DNA from 2 places in the Vagococcus hydrophili genome. Region 2 is predicted to be linked to the other one. Evidence: predicted binding sites of a transcription regulator. Region 2 holds the regulator's gene; the other holds the start of a gene.

Region 1 (6,655 bases), 850 kb from region 2:
TCATAAAAGTCTTCTGAAGACACAAAGTTTGGAATATAAGTTACCTTATCCGTCTTGATTCCAGCCATTTCTAATTTAGGAATAAAAGAGGGATTCACAACAACTAATTGATCCATCCGTTTATAAAATGAAATCAAATAACGATCAAACATTTTTTGGAAAGGTGAAAAAATGGCGATACTACCTTCTAATGTTTCTGGTAAAAAATGAACGTAGCCAATTCTTATACCTCTTCTTTTCTTAAAAAAAGTGGAGATAAAAAAGAACGGGTCTACCGTATGATAATGAGCGATATCTGATTTTGTATATTTATTTATCTTAATGTCAAATTCTTCTGGGAATGTTTTGGTTAACATTTTTATTAATTCTTTGTAGGCACTTCCGACGCCTTGCCCCTTCACCTTGTCAGCAGAAGAAAACATATTAATCTTCAGCAATTATTTCACTCCCTATTGATTACTATACTGAATAACGAATGTCAAAACATCCTACCACAGTCCTAGTTTGTCTTTTTATTATAGCATATTCAAAAAAATGCTAAAAAAGAAACCACCAATCATTTTAACATGTTTTGAGTAATAATCATAAATTTATTACAAAAAACAATGATTTTTTAAGTATATATAAAAAAAGACCTAAAACATAAGTATCAATACTTACGTCATAGGTCTTTGTCAATTTTTATTCTGCTGTATATTCGTTAACTAAAGCCACAACTTCTTCAGCTGTATCACATTCAGTGATTGCTTTGTTAGCTAATTCAGCCATTTTAGTTGAGTCTAAACGTTTCATTAAGCTTCTAGTACGTAAAATACTTGTTGCGCTCATTGAGAATTCGTCTAAACCTAAACCAACTAATAATGGAACAGCTGTTTGATCTCCAGCCATCTCACCACACATACCAGCCCATTTACCTTCAGCGTGAGCTGAGTCAATTACGTTTTTAATTAAACGTAAGATTGCAGGATTATATGGTTGATATAGGTAAGAAACGCGTTCGTTCATACGGTCTGCTGCCATTGTGTATTGAATTAAGTCATTTGTTCCGATACTGAAGAAATCAACTTCTTTAGCAAAGCGATCAGCGATCACGGCTGCAGCTGGGATTTCAATCATGATACCAACTTGGATATCATCAGATACTTTCACACCTTCAGCAACTAATTTAGCTTTTTCTTCTAATAACATTGCTTTAGCATCACGGAATTCTTGTAATGTAGCAATCATTGGGAACATAATGCGTAAGTTACCGTGAGTTGAGGCACGTAAAAGAGCACGCAACTGAGTACGGAACATTTCGTCTTCTGCTAGACAGATACGAATTGCGCGGTAACCTAAGAATGGGTTCATTTCTTCAGGGAACTTCAAGTATGGTAACTCTTTGTCTCCACCGATATCCATAGTACGAACCACAACTGGTTTACCATTCATACCTTCTAATACTGCTTTGTAAGCTTCAAATTGATCATCTTCACTAGGGAAATCTGGTGAGTCCATGTATAGGAATTCTGTACGGTATAAACCAACAGCTTCTCCCCCATGTCCATTAACACCTTCTAAATCTTTAGGTGTTCCAATATTTCCAGCTAATTCAAAATGTTTACCATCGGCTGTAACAGTTTGAGCATTTTTTAATTTATCCCATTCAGCTTTAAGATCTGCGAAAGCTTTTGCTTTTGCTTCAAATTCAGCTATTTCTTCAGTTGATGGGTTAACTGTCACAATACCTTCGCTACCGTCTAAGGCTAACATGTCGCCTTCTGAGACAGCTTCAGTGATGTTTTTAGTTCCAACAACAGCTGGGATTTCTAATGAGCGGGCCATGATAGCTGAATGAGACGTACGTCCACCAATGTTAGTCACAAAGGCTTGAACGAAATTACGATCTAACTGAGCTGTATCACTTGGTGTTAAATCTTCAGCAACAATGATAACTTTTTCGTTAATCATTGATAAATCTGGTAATTTAACGCCTACTAAGTGACTCATCACACGTTTCATTACATCTTTAATATCTGCTGCACGTTCTTGCATGTATGGGTTATCCACCATGCTTTCAAACATACCAACAAACATGTCTGTTACTTCTTTAAGCGCTGATTCTGCGTTGACTTGGTTATCCTTAATGTTACCCTCAATAGCTCCAACTAATTCTGGATCTGAAAGGACCATTAAATGAGCATCAAATACTTGTGCTTCTTCTTCACCTAAACTCTCAGCTGCTTTGTTACGAATAGCTTGTAACTCAGTTGTTGATTGTTTTAATGCATCAGAAAGACGAGCAATTTCTTGATCGACGTTATCAGTTGATTTTTTCTCAAATGATAAGTCAGGCTCAACTAAAAGATAAGCTTTTGCAACCGCAATACCATCACTAACGGCAATACCTTTTAATTGTTTAGTCATTATTCTGATAATCCTTCTTTTTTCATTGTTTCTTCGATAGCTGCGATTGCTTCTACTTCGTCAGCACCTTCAGCAGAGATAGTAACGTCAGCACCTTGACCAACACCTAAAGACATAACGCCCATGATTGATTTTAAGTTTACTGATTTACCTTTGTATTCTAAGTTGATATCTGAACTGAATTTACTTGCAGTTTGTACCAATAAAGTTGCTGGACGTGCGTGGATACCTGTGTCTGCTACTACGTGAAATTCTTTTTTTTCCATAATTAATCATTCTCCTTCAATTATACGAATGTGTTTTTTCGGATTAAAAATTGTTAGCGATTTACTAAAAATTTATAACCCTTTCAATGATAAAGAATACCATGTTTTATTACTTGTGACAACTTTTTTCATTCAAGTTATTGAGTGAACTTGAAAGTATTTGCATTATTTTCATGAGTTCTTTCTATAAATAACCCTTCCACCTAAAATAGCTTCCCCTACAATCTGGTCTTTTTCAGGATGTTTAACCCATACATCCCTAAATAAAAAAAAGTCTTCCTTCTCAACATTGATTTCTTCGATTTCACCTGTCAGTAGTTTTTCTATTTCACTAGTATATTTATTTTCTTCCATAAACCGTCACTTTCTTTCATTTGATTTAACCTCACAATTATAACGTAAGCTTTCCCTTTAAGCCAAATATTCCCTTTTATTGAGGAAGTTCAATTCCTTGATAAAAAGTAAGTAACTAAGTTATAATTAATCAAAGGTCAAAAAAGGTCAATTAGATAGTTGATCTTAATTATCAAGTTAGGAGAGTGATCAAATGCTTTGTCAAAATTGCCAATCAAATGAAGCTACCATTCATCTATATACAAATGTTCAAGGTCAAAAGAAACAAATTGACCTCTGCCAACAATGTTACCGTGAGATTAAACAACAAGAAGATTTAGCTCATCGTGAAAAAATGACCCAAGATCCCTATGGTTTTGGTTCCCTCAATGAGTTATTCCGTCAATTAGCCGAACAAAACTTCCAACAATCACAAGATAAAACGCCACCAACTCAATCAGGTAAAATGGGACCACCTAAACCGCCTAGAAATAATGGTGGCAGTATTCTACAAGAGTTTGGTGAAAACTTAACCCAAGCAGCCAGAGATGGAAAAATTGATCCTGTCATTGGGCGAGATGAAGAAATTACTCGTGTGATTGAAATATTAAATAGACGAACAAAAAACAATCCTGTTTTAACCGGTGAACCTGGTGTAGGTAAAACGGCTGTCGTCGAAGGTCTCGCTCTAAAAATCGTTGAATCTAGTGTGCCACAAAAATTACTTGAAAAAGAAGTAATTCGTTTAGATGTAGCTTCTTTAGTTCAAGGAACTGGTATCAGAGGTCAATTTGAAGAACGAATGCAACTACTCATCCAAGAACTAAAGGCAGACCCATCGATCATTTTATTCATCGATGAAGTCCATGAAATTGTGGGAGCCGGAACTGCTGGTGACGGGAACATGGATGCGGGAAATATTTTAAAACCAGCTCTTGCTCGTGGTGAGTTACAAATGGTCGGCGCAACCACTTTAAATGAATACCGAATCATTGAAAAAGATGCCGCTTTAGAAAGAAGAATGCAACCTGTTCGGGTTAATGAGCCTTCTGAAGAAGAAACCATTATCATCTTAAAAGGCATTCAAAAACGATATGAAGATTTCCACCATGTAACTTATACAAAAGAAGCCATCACAGGTGCGGTTAAATTATCTAGTCGCTTTATTCAAGACAGACAATTACCAGATAAAGCCATTGATTTACTGGATGAAACTGGTTCTAAAAAGAATTTAACCATTCAAGTCATTGATCCAAAAGTCTTAGATCAACGAATTATAGATGCTGAAAAACAAAAAGAGCTTGCCTCAAAAGAAGAAGATTTTGAAAAAGCTGCTTACTACCGAGACCAAGTCAAAAAGCTAACTGATTTAAAAGAAAAAGAAGTCGCTGACGAAGACATCCCAACTGTGACACTAAAAGACATGGAAAAAGTCGTTGAAACAATTACTGGTATTCCCGTGGGAGATTTAAAAGAAAAAGAACAAGCTCAAATGAAAAATCTCGACAAAGACTTAAGAAAACACGTGATTGGTCAAGATGATGCTGTTGATAAAGTTTCAAAAGCGATTAAACGAAACCGAATCGGTTTAAACAAAAAGAATCGCCCCATTGGTTCATTTCTCTTTGTTGGTCCAACGGGTGTTGGGAAAACAGAACTTGGTAAACAACTCGCCTTCGAAATGTTTGGAGATAAAGAAAGTATGATTCGCTTTGATATGAGTGAATACATGGAAAAACATAGTATCTCAAAATTAATCGGATCTCCTCCCGGTTACGTCGGTTATGAAGATGCAGGACAATTAACAGAAACTGTGAGAAGAAATCCGTACAGCCTGATTCTTTTAGATGAAATTGAAAAAGCTCATCCTGACGTGTTACATATGTTCCTTCAAATATTAGAAGACGGTCGTTTGACTGACTCAAAAGGTCGCACAGTGAGTTTCAAAGACACCTTAATCATCATGACAAGTAACGCTGGAACAGGAGCTGTGGAAGCAAACGTTGGCTTTGGTGCTGCTAAAGAAGGAACAAACCAATCAGTTTTAGGGCAGTTAAACAATTTCTTTAAACCCGAATTCTTAAATCGTTTTGACGGGATTATCGAGTTCAAATCTTTAAGTAAAGAAAACTTACTAAGGATTGTTTCCTTAATGATTGATGAGGTTAACGAGATGATGAAGGATCAAGGCATCCAAATTGAAACAAGTACAGAAGTTAACGAAAAACTAGTTGATCTAGGCTATGACCCTAAAATGGGGGCACGACCACTAAGACGAGTAATTCAAGAAAATATTGAAGATGAAATTGCTGATTTTTACTTGGAACATCCCGCAACGAAAGAACTTGTTGCTGTTTTAGAGGGAGATGACATCGTGGTGAAGGGGAAATAACAACTTTTTAAATAATGAAATTATCTCCTATGAGAGTTACTTACTCATCTCAAAAGGTTGCTAAACAAGATTTTTATACTTTACCTCCTTTTAATATACATAACAAAGATTCAACAAAGCTACTTATAAATGAAGGCATACCAATTATTTATCTGATTTATTTTTCATTTAATGGTATAATAGATACATATTCTAAAAGAAGTTCAATAACAGACAGAGGTGATCAGTATGAAATTAATCGATGTAACTAACAGCTATGCAACTCTAGTTTCAAAACAATTAGAAAATACAGATGCAACGTATGTTAAAGTTTACTCACTTGGAAAAACATTAGTCGTCCACAGTATTGCAGACACTCATATTGAAGTGGTGATTGTTAACAAATCAAGAGAAGTGAAAGAATTTGAAGTGGATCATGTTTTAGAGGAAATTTTAGATCGAGGGATCAATAAAGATGATTTAAGTATCATCAGAACCACTGGTGTTGTTGAAATTTCCATGAAAGTTCAGAAGAAAAAAGTAAAAGCTAATAGTGAGGAATAAAATAAACGGTTAGGATTTTAGATCCTAACCGTTTATTTTTTATTTCATAATGTCATAAATTTCTTTAGATAAAATAGAGATTGTTTCATAAGAAGTATTATTTTGTGTCATCACTGATAAAACATACGGTGTATCTGTATAAACAACTGCCACATCATGTCTAAAACTTCCTACATCACCAATTTTATGAGCAACTCTAACTGGTAGATATTTAGGAATACGTTGATCATCAAAAACCGTATTTTGCATGTAAGACATTACTTGTCCACCTTGACGATACATCGCACTAATTAATAGTGCATTTTCTTTAGCAGAAATTTGGAAAGGCGATTGCCACTGACGACCAATAATACTTGAAATTTCACTTCTCATTTTGTAATCATATTGATTAGCACCGTAATATCCTAAGAAGTTCGCTCCTTGGTTATCTGAATATTTAGCTGTCCAATTTAACATTGTATCTAATGAATAGTACGTTCCAAAAGGTTTCCCTTGTAATATTCCAGCTCCGCCTCTCATATATGAGTAAATTGGCATTTGATTAATCGCATCTGTGTATAGATATTTACGATTTGGATCAATTTTACCTTGATTAATCATTTTTTGAGTATAGTACATAGCGGGTAACTTCCCTGTACTTGCTGCTGTAAAAATACGACTACCATTCATTGATGCTGTTGAACCATCCACTAAACTCGTTACATAAATTCCATAA
Region 2 (6,655 bases):
TAATATCACACTGCCAAGAAAAGCTTCTAGTTAGAAACAAACGGCCCGTACCGCAAACCGACACAGGTAGTCGAGGAGAGAATCCTAAGGTGAGCGAGAGAACTCTCGTTAAGGAACTCGGCAAAATGACCCCGTAACTTAGGGAGAAGGGGTGCTGAACGCAAGTTCAGCCGCAGTGAATAGGCCCAAGCGACTGTTTATCAAAAACACAGGTCTCTGCAAAATCGAAAGATGACGTATAGGGGCTGACGCCTGCCCGGTGCTGGAAGGTTAAGAGGATGGGTTAGCAATAGCGAAGCTCAGAATTGAAGCCCCAGTAAACGGCGGCCGTAACTATAACGGTCCTAAGGTAGCGAAATTCCTTGTCGGGTAAGTTCCGACCCGCACGAAAGGCGTAACGATTTGGGCACTGTCTCAACGAGAGACTCGGTGAAATTTTAGTACCTGTGAAGATGCAGGTTACCCGCGACAGGACGGAAAGACCCCATGGAGCTTTACTGTAGTTTGATATTGAATGTTTGTAACACATGTACAGGATAGGTAGGAGCCGTAGAGCTCGGGACGCTAGTCTCGAGGGAGGCATTGGTGGGATACTACCCTTGTGTTATGACCATTCTAACCCGCGCCACTTATCGTGGCGGGAGACAGTGTCAGATGGACAGTTTGACTGGGGCGGTCGCCTCCTAAAAAGTAACGGAGGCGCCCAAAGGTTCCCTCAGAATGGTTGGAAATCATTCGTAGAGTGCAAAGGCATAAGGGAGCTTGACTGCGAGAGCTACAACTCGAGCAGGGACGAAAGTCGGGCTTAGTGATCCGGTGGTTCCGCATGGAAGGGCCATCGCTCAACGGATAAAAGCTACCCTGGGGATAACAGGCTTATCTCCCCCAAGAGTTCACATCGACGGGGAGGTTTGGCACCTCGATGTCGGCTCGTCGCATCCTGGGGCTGTAGTCGGTCCCAAGGGTTGGGCTGTTCGCCCATTAAAGCGGCACGCGAGCTGGGTTCAGAACGTCGTGAGACAGTTCGGTCCCTATCCGTCGCGGGCGTTGGAAATTTGAGAGGAGCTGTCCTTAGTACGAGAGGACCGGGATGGACACACCTCTGGTGTACCAGTTGTTCTGCCAAGGGCATTGCTGGGTAGCTATGTGTGGAAGGGATAAACGCTGAAAGCATCTAAGCGTGAAGCCCCCCTCAAGATGAGATTTCCCATTTCTTTAAGAAAGTAAGATCCCTGAAAGATGATCAGGTAGATAGGCTAGGAGTGGAAGTGCAGTGATGTACGGAGCGGACTAGTACTAATCGATCGAGGACTTAACCAAAGAAAAACGGTGAAGTAAAAAAGATGTCTAACTAAAACATTCAGTTTTGAGTGAACAATCACTCAATTAAATAAAACGCACGTAAGTGTGGCGATGATGGCAAGAAGGATACACCTGTTCCCATGCCGAACACAGAAGTTAAGTTTCTTAGCGCCGAGGGTAGTGAGGGGTTTCCCCTTGTGAGAGTAGGACGTCGCCATGCTGTACGCGTTTTTTTTATTCGGAGGTTTAGCTCAGCTGGGAGAGCACCTGCCTTACAAGCAGGGGGTCAGCGGTTCGATCCCGTTAACCTCCATTTAAAGAATGACGACTCGTTAGCTCAGTTGGTAGAGCATCTGACTTTTAATCAGAGGGTCACTGGTTCGAGCCCAGTACGGGTCATTTTTTTTGTAAAAAATAAGCCGGCTTAGCTCAGTTGGTAGAGCATCTGATTTGTAATCAGAGGGTCGAGGGTTCAACTCCTTTAGCCGGCACTTTAAATAAGCGGAAGTAGTTCAGTGGTAGAACATCACCTTGCCAAGGTGGGGGTCGCGAGTTCGAACCTCGTCTTCCGCTTTTATGAGTTCTTAGCCGGGGTGGCGGAACTGGCAGACGCACAGGACTTAAAATCCTGCGGTGAGTGATCACCGTACCGGTTCGATTCCGGTCCTCGGCATTTTAATAGTAATTCAGATAAGAAAGTCAGAAATGGCTTTTTTTTTATACCAAAAATTTTTGGAACCTTTTAATGTATTATTGAGGCATACTTTTGTATAATAAAGGTCAGAGATAGTCAATTGACGATAAAGGTGGTGTTTCAATTGGATAATCGAAATATGTCAGATATTATTGAGGCATATTTAAAAGAAATATTGGAAATCAATCAAATGGTTGAAATTCGTCGTTCTGAAATGGCTGATTTGTTTGATTGTGTGCCGTCACAAATAAATTATGTGATAAAGACACGTTTCACAGTGCCACAAGGATACCAAGTGGAGAGTAAGCGTGGTGGTGGTGGCTATATTAGAATTGTGAAGGTTGATTTACTTCAACATGGTGACTATTTGATTCGTGTGTCAGAATCTGTAGGCTCTAGTTTGACAGAAAGTGATGCGTTTGCTATCTTAAAACAATTATACCTAAACGATGTGATTGAATTGAGGGAAAAGGAAATCATAAGCACGTTATTATGTAATAAACCGTTACTTAGTGTGAGTGATAATAATAAATTAAGAGCACATATGATGGTCGAGTTATTAGAACGTTTAACATATGACGAGAAGGAGTGAATAGTATGAGTGAATTATTTACAGACAAGGCGAAGCTTGCTTTGGAGATTGCAGAAATACAAGCTAAATATTTTAGACAGAAGGCTATTTCAACTGAGCATCTGTTATTAGGTTTAATTAATGAACAAAAAGGAATTGCTGGGAAAGTTTTAAGAAGTTTTAATTTGGATGAAAAAATGGTTTTTGAGGAAGTTGAACATATTACTCAATATGGACAAAAACCTGCGAATGTTTCAGAGCTATTGCCATATTCACCTAGGGCAAAACAAGTTTTATCTTTTGCTAGTGCAGAGGCTAAGCGAGTGGGAGCGCCTAGCGTTGGGACTGAACATATTTTACTTGCTTTAATCAAGGATGAGGAAGTTTTGGCTGCTCGTGTTTTGACTAACTTAGATGTGGATTTAGGAAAGGTTCGTCAGCTGATTTATAAAAAAATTGGCTTGGTAGAACCGGCTAATAAGCAAAATCAAAGAAAACAACCCAATGCCTCTCGTCAACAGGTGGAAGAAGGAACACCGACGCTTGATTCTTTAGCTCGTGATTTGACTCAATCTGCCCGAGATAATCGTTTAGATCCTTTAGTGGGACGTGATAAAGAGGTTCAGCGTTTAATCCAGATTTTAAGTCGTAGAACGAAAAATAATCCTGTTTTAGTAGGAGAACCTGGTGTGGGGAAAACGGCGATTGCTGAAGGCTTAGCTCAACGCATTATTCAAGGTCGTGTTCCTAAAGAAATGTTGTCTAAACGTTTGATGATGTTAGATATGGGAGCAGTGGTTGCTGGAACGAAGTATCGTGGTGAGTTTGAGGACCGCATGAAGAAAGTAGTAGATGAAATTTATCGTGACGGTGAAGTGATTCTCTTTATTGATGAGCTTCATACGTTAATTGGTGCTGGTGGGGCAGAAGGGGCAATTGATGCTTCGAATATTTTAAAGCCGGCTCTTGCTCGTGGTGAGCTTCAAACAATTGGTGCGACGACTTTAGATGAGTATCAAAAATATATCGAAAAAGATTCGGCTTTAGAACGTCGTTTTGCAAAAATTCAAGTGGATGAGCCAACAGCTGAGGAAGCGGAGCAGATTTTACTTGGTTTACGTTCTCGTTATGAGGATCATCATAAGGTTCGAATTACGGATGAGGCGGTGTTTGCGGCGGTGAATTTATCGACACGCTATATTAGTGATCGTCAATTGCCGGACAAAGCCATTGATTTGATTGATGAGTCTGCGGCTCGCGCCAGATTAGAAGTGGCAGATAAGCGTTCACCAATTGCTTTGCAACGTGAAAAAGTTGAAGAAATTATTCAAGAAAAAGAAGATGCTATTTTAAGACAAGACTTTAAAGATGCGGCAAATGCTCGTAAAAAAGAAAAAGCGGCTTATAAAAAATTGGATAAATTAATTGAAACTGAAAAGAAGAAAGACACTGTATATAAAACGAAAGTAACAGAAGAAGCGATTGTTTCGGTTGTGGCGCAGTGGACTGGAATTCCTTTAGAGCAATTAGAGAAAAAAGAGACAGAACGATTGCTAGAGCTTGAAAAAGTGTTACATGAGCGTGTGGTTGGTCAAGAGGAAGCTGTTGAGTCTGTTTCTCGTGCGATTCGTCGTGCTAGAAGTGGTTTGAAAGATCCGAATCGTCCGATTGGTTCATTTATGTTCTTAGGACCAACAGGTGTGGGTAAAACTGAGCTTGCTAAAACCTTGGCTTCTGTGATGTTTGGTTCTGAGGATGCCTTGATTCGTGTGGACATGTCTGAATTTATGGAGAAACATAGTACAAGTCGTTTAGTGGGTTCTCCTCCTGGTTATGTGGGTTATGATGAAGGTGGTCAGTTAACTGAGCGCATTCGTCAAAAACCTTATTCAGTGGTTTTACTGGATGAAGTGGAAAAAGCACATCCAGATGTTTTCAATATTTTACTTCAAGTATTAGATGATGGTCATTTAACAGATTCTAAGGGCCGCAAAGTAGATTTTAAAAATACGATTTTGATCATGACATCAAATATTGGAGCCACAGCTTTACGTGATGAGAAAACAGTTGGTTTTGGTTCAACTGGTGGGGAAAAAGATTATAAAGCCATGAAATCTCGTATTTTAGAAGAGCTTAAGAAAAGTTTCCGTCCAGAATTCTTAAACCGTGTGGATGAATTACTTGTTTTCCATTCATTGGATAAAAAAGAATTAAATCAAATTGTTAAGATTATGAGTCAATCTGTGGTTGAACGATTGAAAGAGCAAAAAATTAACTTGAAATTAACACCTTCTGCTATTGAAGTGATTAGTAAGGAAGGGTTTGATCCAGAATACGGAGCAAGACCGATTAGACGAGCGATTCAAAAAGAAATCGAAGATCGTTTAAGTGAATTACTCCTTTCTGGTGAGATTACGCCAGGTAGTAAAGTAGTAATGGGAGCTAAAAAAGGTAAAATTAATGTGAAGGTTACGAAAGAAAAAGATTTGCAAAAAGTCTAACAAACTTTAGCGCTAGTTTAATAACTAGCGCTTTTTTATTTGTGATAACATTGTCAAAGTTGGGGTGATTGTGGTAGGATTATGCTGATTACTCACAATTAAGGAGATTAGAACATGATAGAAATTACAGCAACCGTTGAATCCTTTCAACAAGCTGAAAAATTAGTAGATTTAAATATTGATTATTTGTATTTTGGGGATGCGACATTTGGTTTACGCTTGCCAACGCACTTTAATATTGAAGAAATGAAGCAGTTAGTTAACCTGGCACACTCAAAAGGGAAAAAGGTAAGGATAGCAGTCAACGCGATCATGCATCCTGATAAGATGTTACTAATTCCTGATTACTTAGGATTTTTAGAAAATTTATCAGTCGATGAGATTGTTGTAGGAGACCCTGGCGTGATTCATGTCATTAGACGTGATGGCTACAACCTTCCTTATGTTTACGATGCAGCAACAATGGTGACAAGCTCTCGTCAGATTAATTTTTGGGGAAACCGTGGCGCGATTGGTGCTGTCTTATCTCGTGAAATTCCGTACTTGGAATTAGTAGATTTATCAGGAAATCTGGATATTTTCGGAGAGATGCTTGTGTATGGTGCTACATGTATCCATCAATCGAAACGTCCTTTGGTTCAAAATTATTTTAATTTCACCAAGCAAGAGAAAAATACAGACAAAACAAGTCAATTGTTTATCTCTGAACCTAAAGCCGAAGAAACTCATTATTCGATTTATGAGGATGAACACGGCACACATATTTTTGCGACCAATGATGTGAACTTAATGACTGAGTTAGGTGAATTAGAAAAAATTGGTTTAACTCATTGGAAATTAGACGGTATTTACACACAAGGAGAAGCTTACCTTCAAATTGTTTCTTACTTTGTAGAGGCTAAGGAATTGATTCAAGCCGGAAAATGGAACGAAACAGAAGCTAAACGGTTAACGGAATTAGTGATGGCAGCTCATCCTAAAGAACGCACGCTTGATGCTGGCTTTTATTACTTTGATCCAGACGATATTAAATAAGGAGTCCATAGATAATGATGACAAAAGAATTGAAACGACCCGAGGTGCTAGCGCCAGCGGGTACCTTAGAAAAATTAAAAACAGCGATTAGTTACGGAGCCGATGCAGTTTATATTGGTGGGAATGCTTATGGTTTAAGAAGTCGTGCGGGTAACTTTACTTATGAAGAAATGGCAGAAGGTGTGGCATTTGCAAAAGCGCATAATGCCAAAGTTTATGTGGCAGCCAACATGGTGACTCATGAGTTTGATGCAAAAGGTGCGGGAGAATTTTTCTGTGAATTACGAGACATTGGGATTAGTGCGGTGATTGTTTCTGATCCGGCTTTGATTGAAATTTGTATTACTGAAGCACCTGGTTTACCTGTTCATTTATCAACCCAATCTTCAGCGACGAATTTTGAAACCTTAGAATTTTGGAAAAATGAAGGTTTGGAGCGTGTGGTATTAGGACGTGAAGTATCGATGGCAGAGGTTAAAGCGATTCGTGAGAATACAGATATTGAAATTGAAGCTTTTATTCACGGGGCGATGTGTATTTCTTATTCTGGTC

Evidence for each region. Region 2 encodes CtsR, which represses protease genes until heat stress. Its sites were predicted from a motif close to TTGGTCAAAAAAGGTCAAANA; they were not measured.
Region 1: the regulator CtsR is predicted to act here: its motif matches at 3,160-3,180, upstream of G7082_RS01980 (ATP-dependent Clp protease ATP-binding subunit).

What each region holds. Positions count from the first base shown of each region.
Region 1 is NZ_CP049887.1:400,657-407,311, forward strand. It holds gene G7082_RS01960 (glycosyltransferase family 4 protein) at 1-437, opposite strand, end outside; gene ptsP (phosphoenolpyruvate--protein phosphotransferase) at 682-2,406, opposite strand; gene G7082_RS01970 (phosphocarrier protein HPr) at 2,406-2,672, opposite strand; gene G7082_RS01975 (hypothetical protein) at 2,844-3,026, opposite strand; gene G7082_RS01980 (ATP-dependent Clp protease ATP-binding subunit) at 3,220-5,397, shown strand; gene G7082_RS01985 (DUF1827 family protein) at 5,626-5,940, shown strand; gene G7082_RS01990 (serine hydrolase) at 5,980-6,655, opposite strand, start outside.
Region 2 is NZ_CP049887.1:1,253,262-1,259,916, forward strand. It holds rRNA gene G7082_RS06320 (23S ribosomal RNA) at 1-1,320, shown strand, start outside; rRNA gene rrf (5S ribosomal RNA) at 1,407-1,522, shown strand; tRNA gene G7082_RS06330 (tRNA-Val) at 1,543-1,615, shown strand; tRNA gene G7082_RS06335 (tRNA-Lys) at 1,629-1,701, shown strand; tRNA gene G7082_RS06340 (tRNA-Thr) at 1,721-1,793, shown strand; tRNA gene G7082_RS06345 (tRNA-Gly) at 1,804-1,875, shown strand; tRNA gene G7082_RS06350 (tRNA-Leu) at 1,890-1,975, shown strand; gene G7082_RS06355 (CtsR family transcriptional regulator) at 2,121-2,588, shown strand; gene G7082_RS06360 (ATP-dependent Clp protease ATP-binding subunit) at 2,594-5,068, shown strand; gene G7082_RS06365 (peptidase U32 family protein) at 5,183-6,103, shown strand; gene G7082_RS06370 (peptidase U32 family protein) at 6,118-6,655, shown strand, end outside.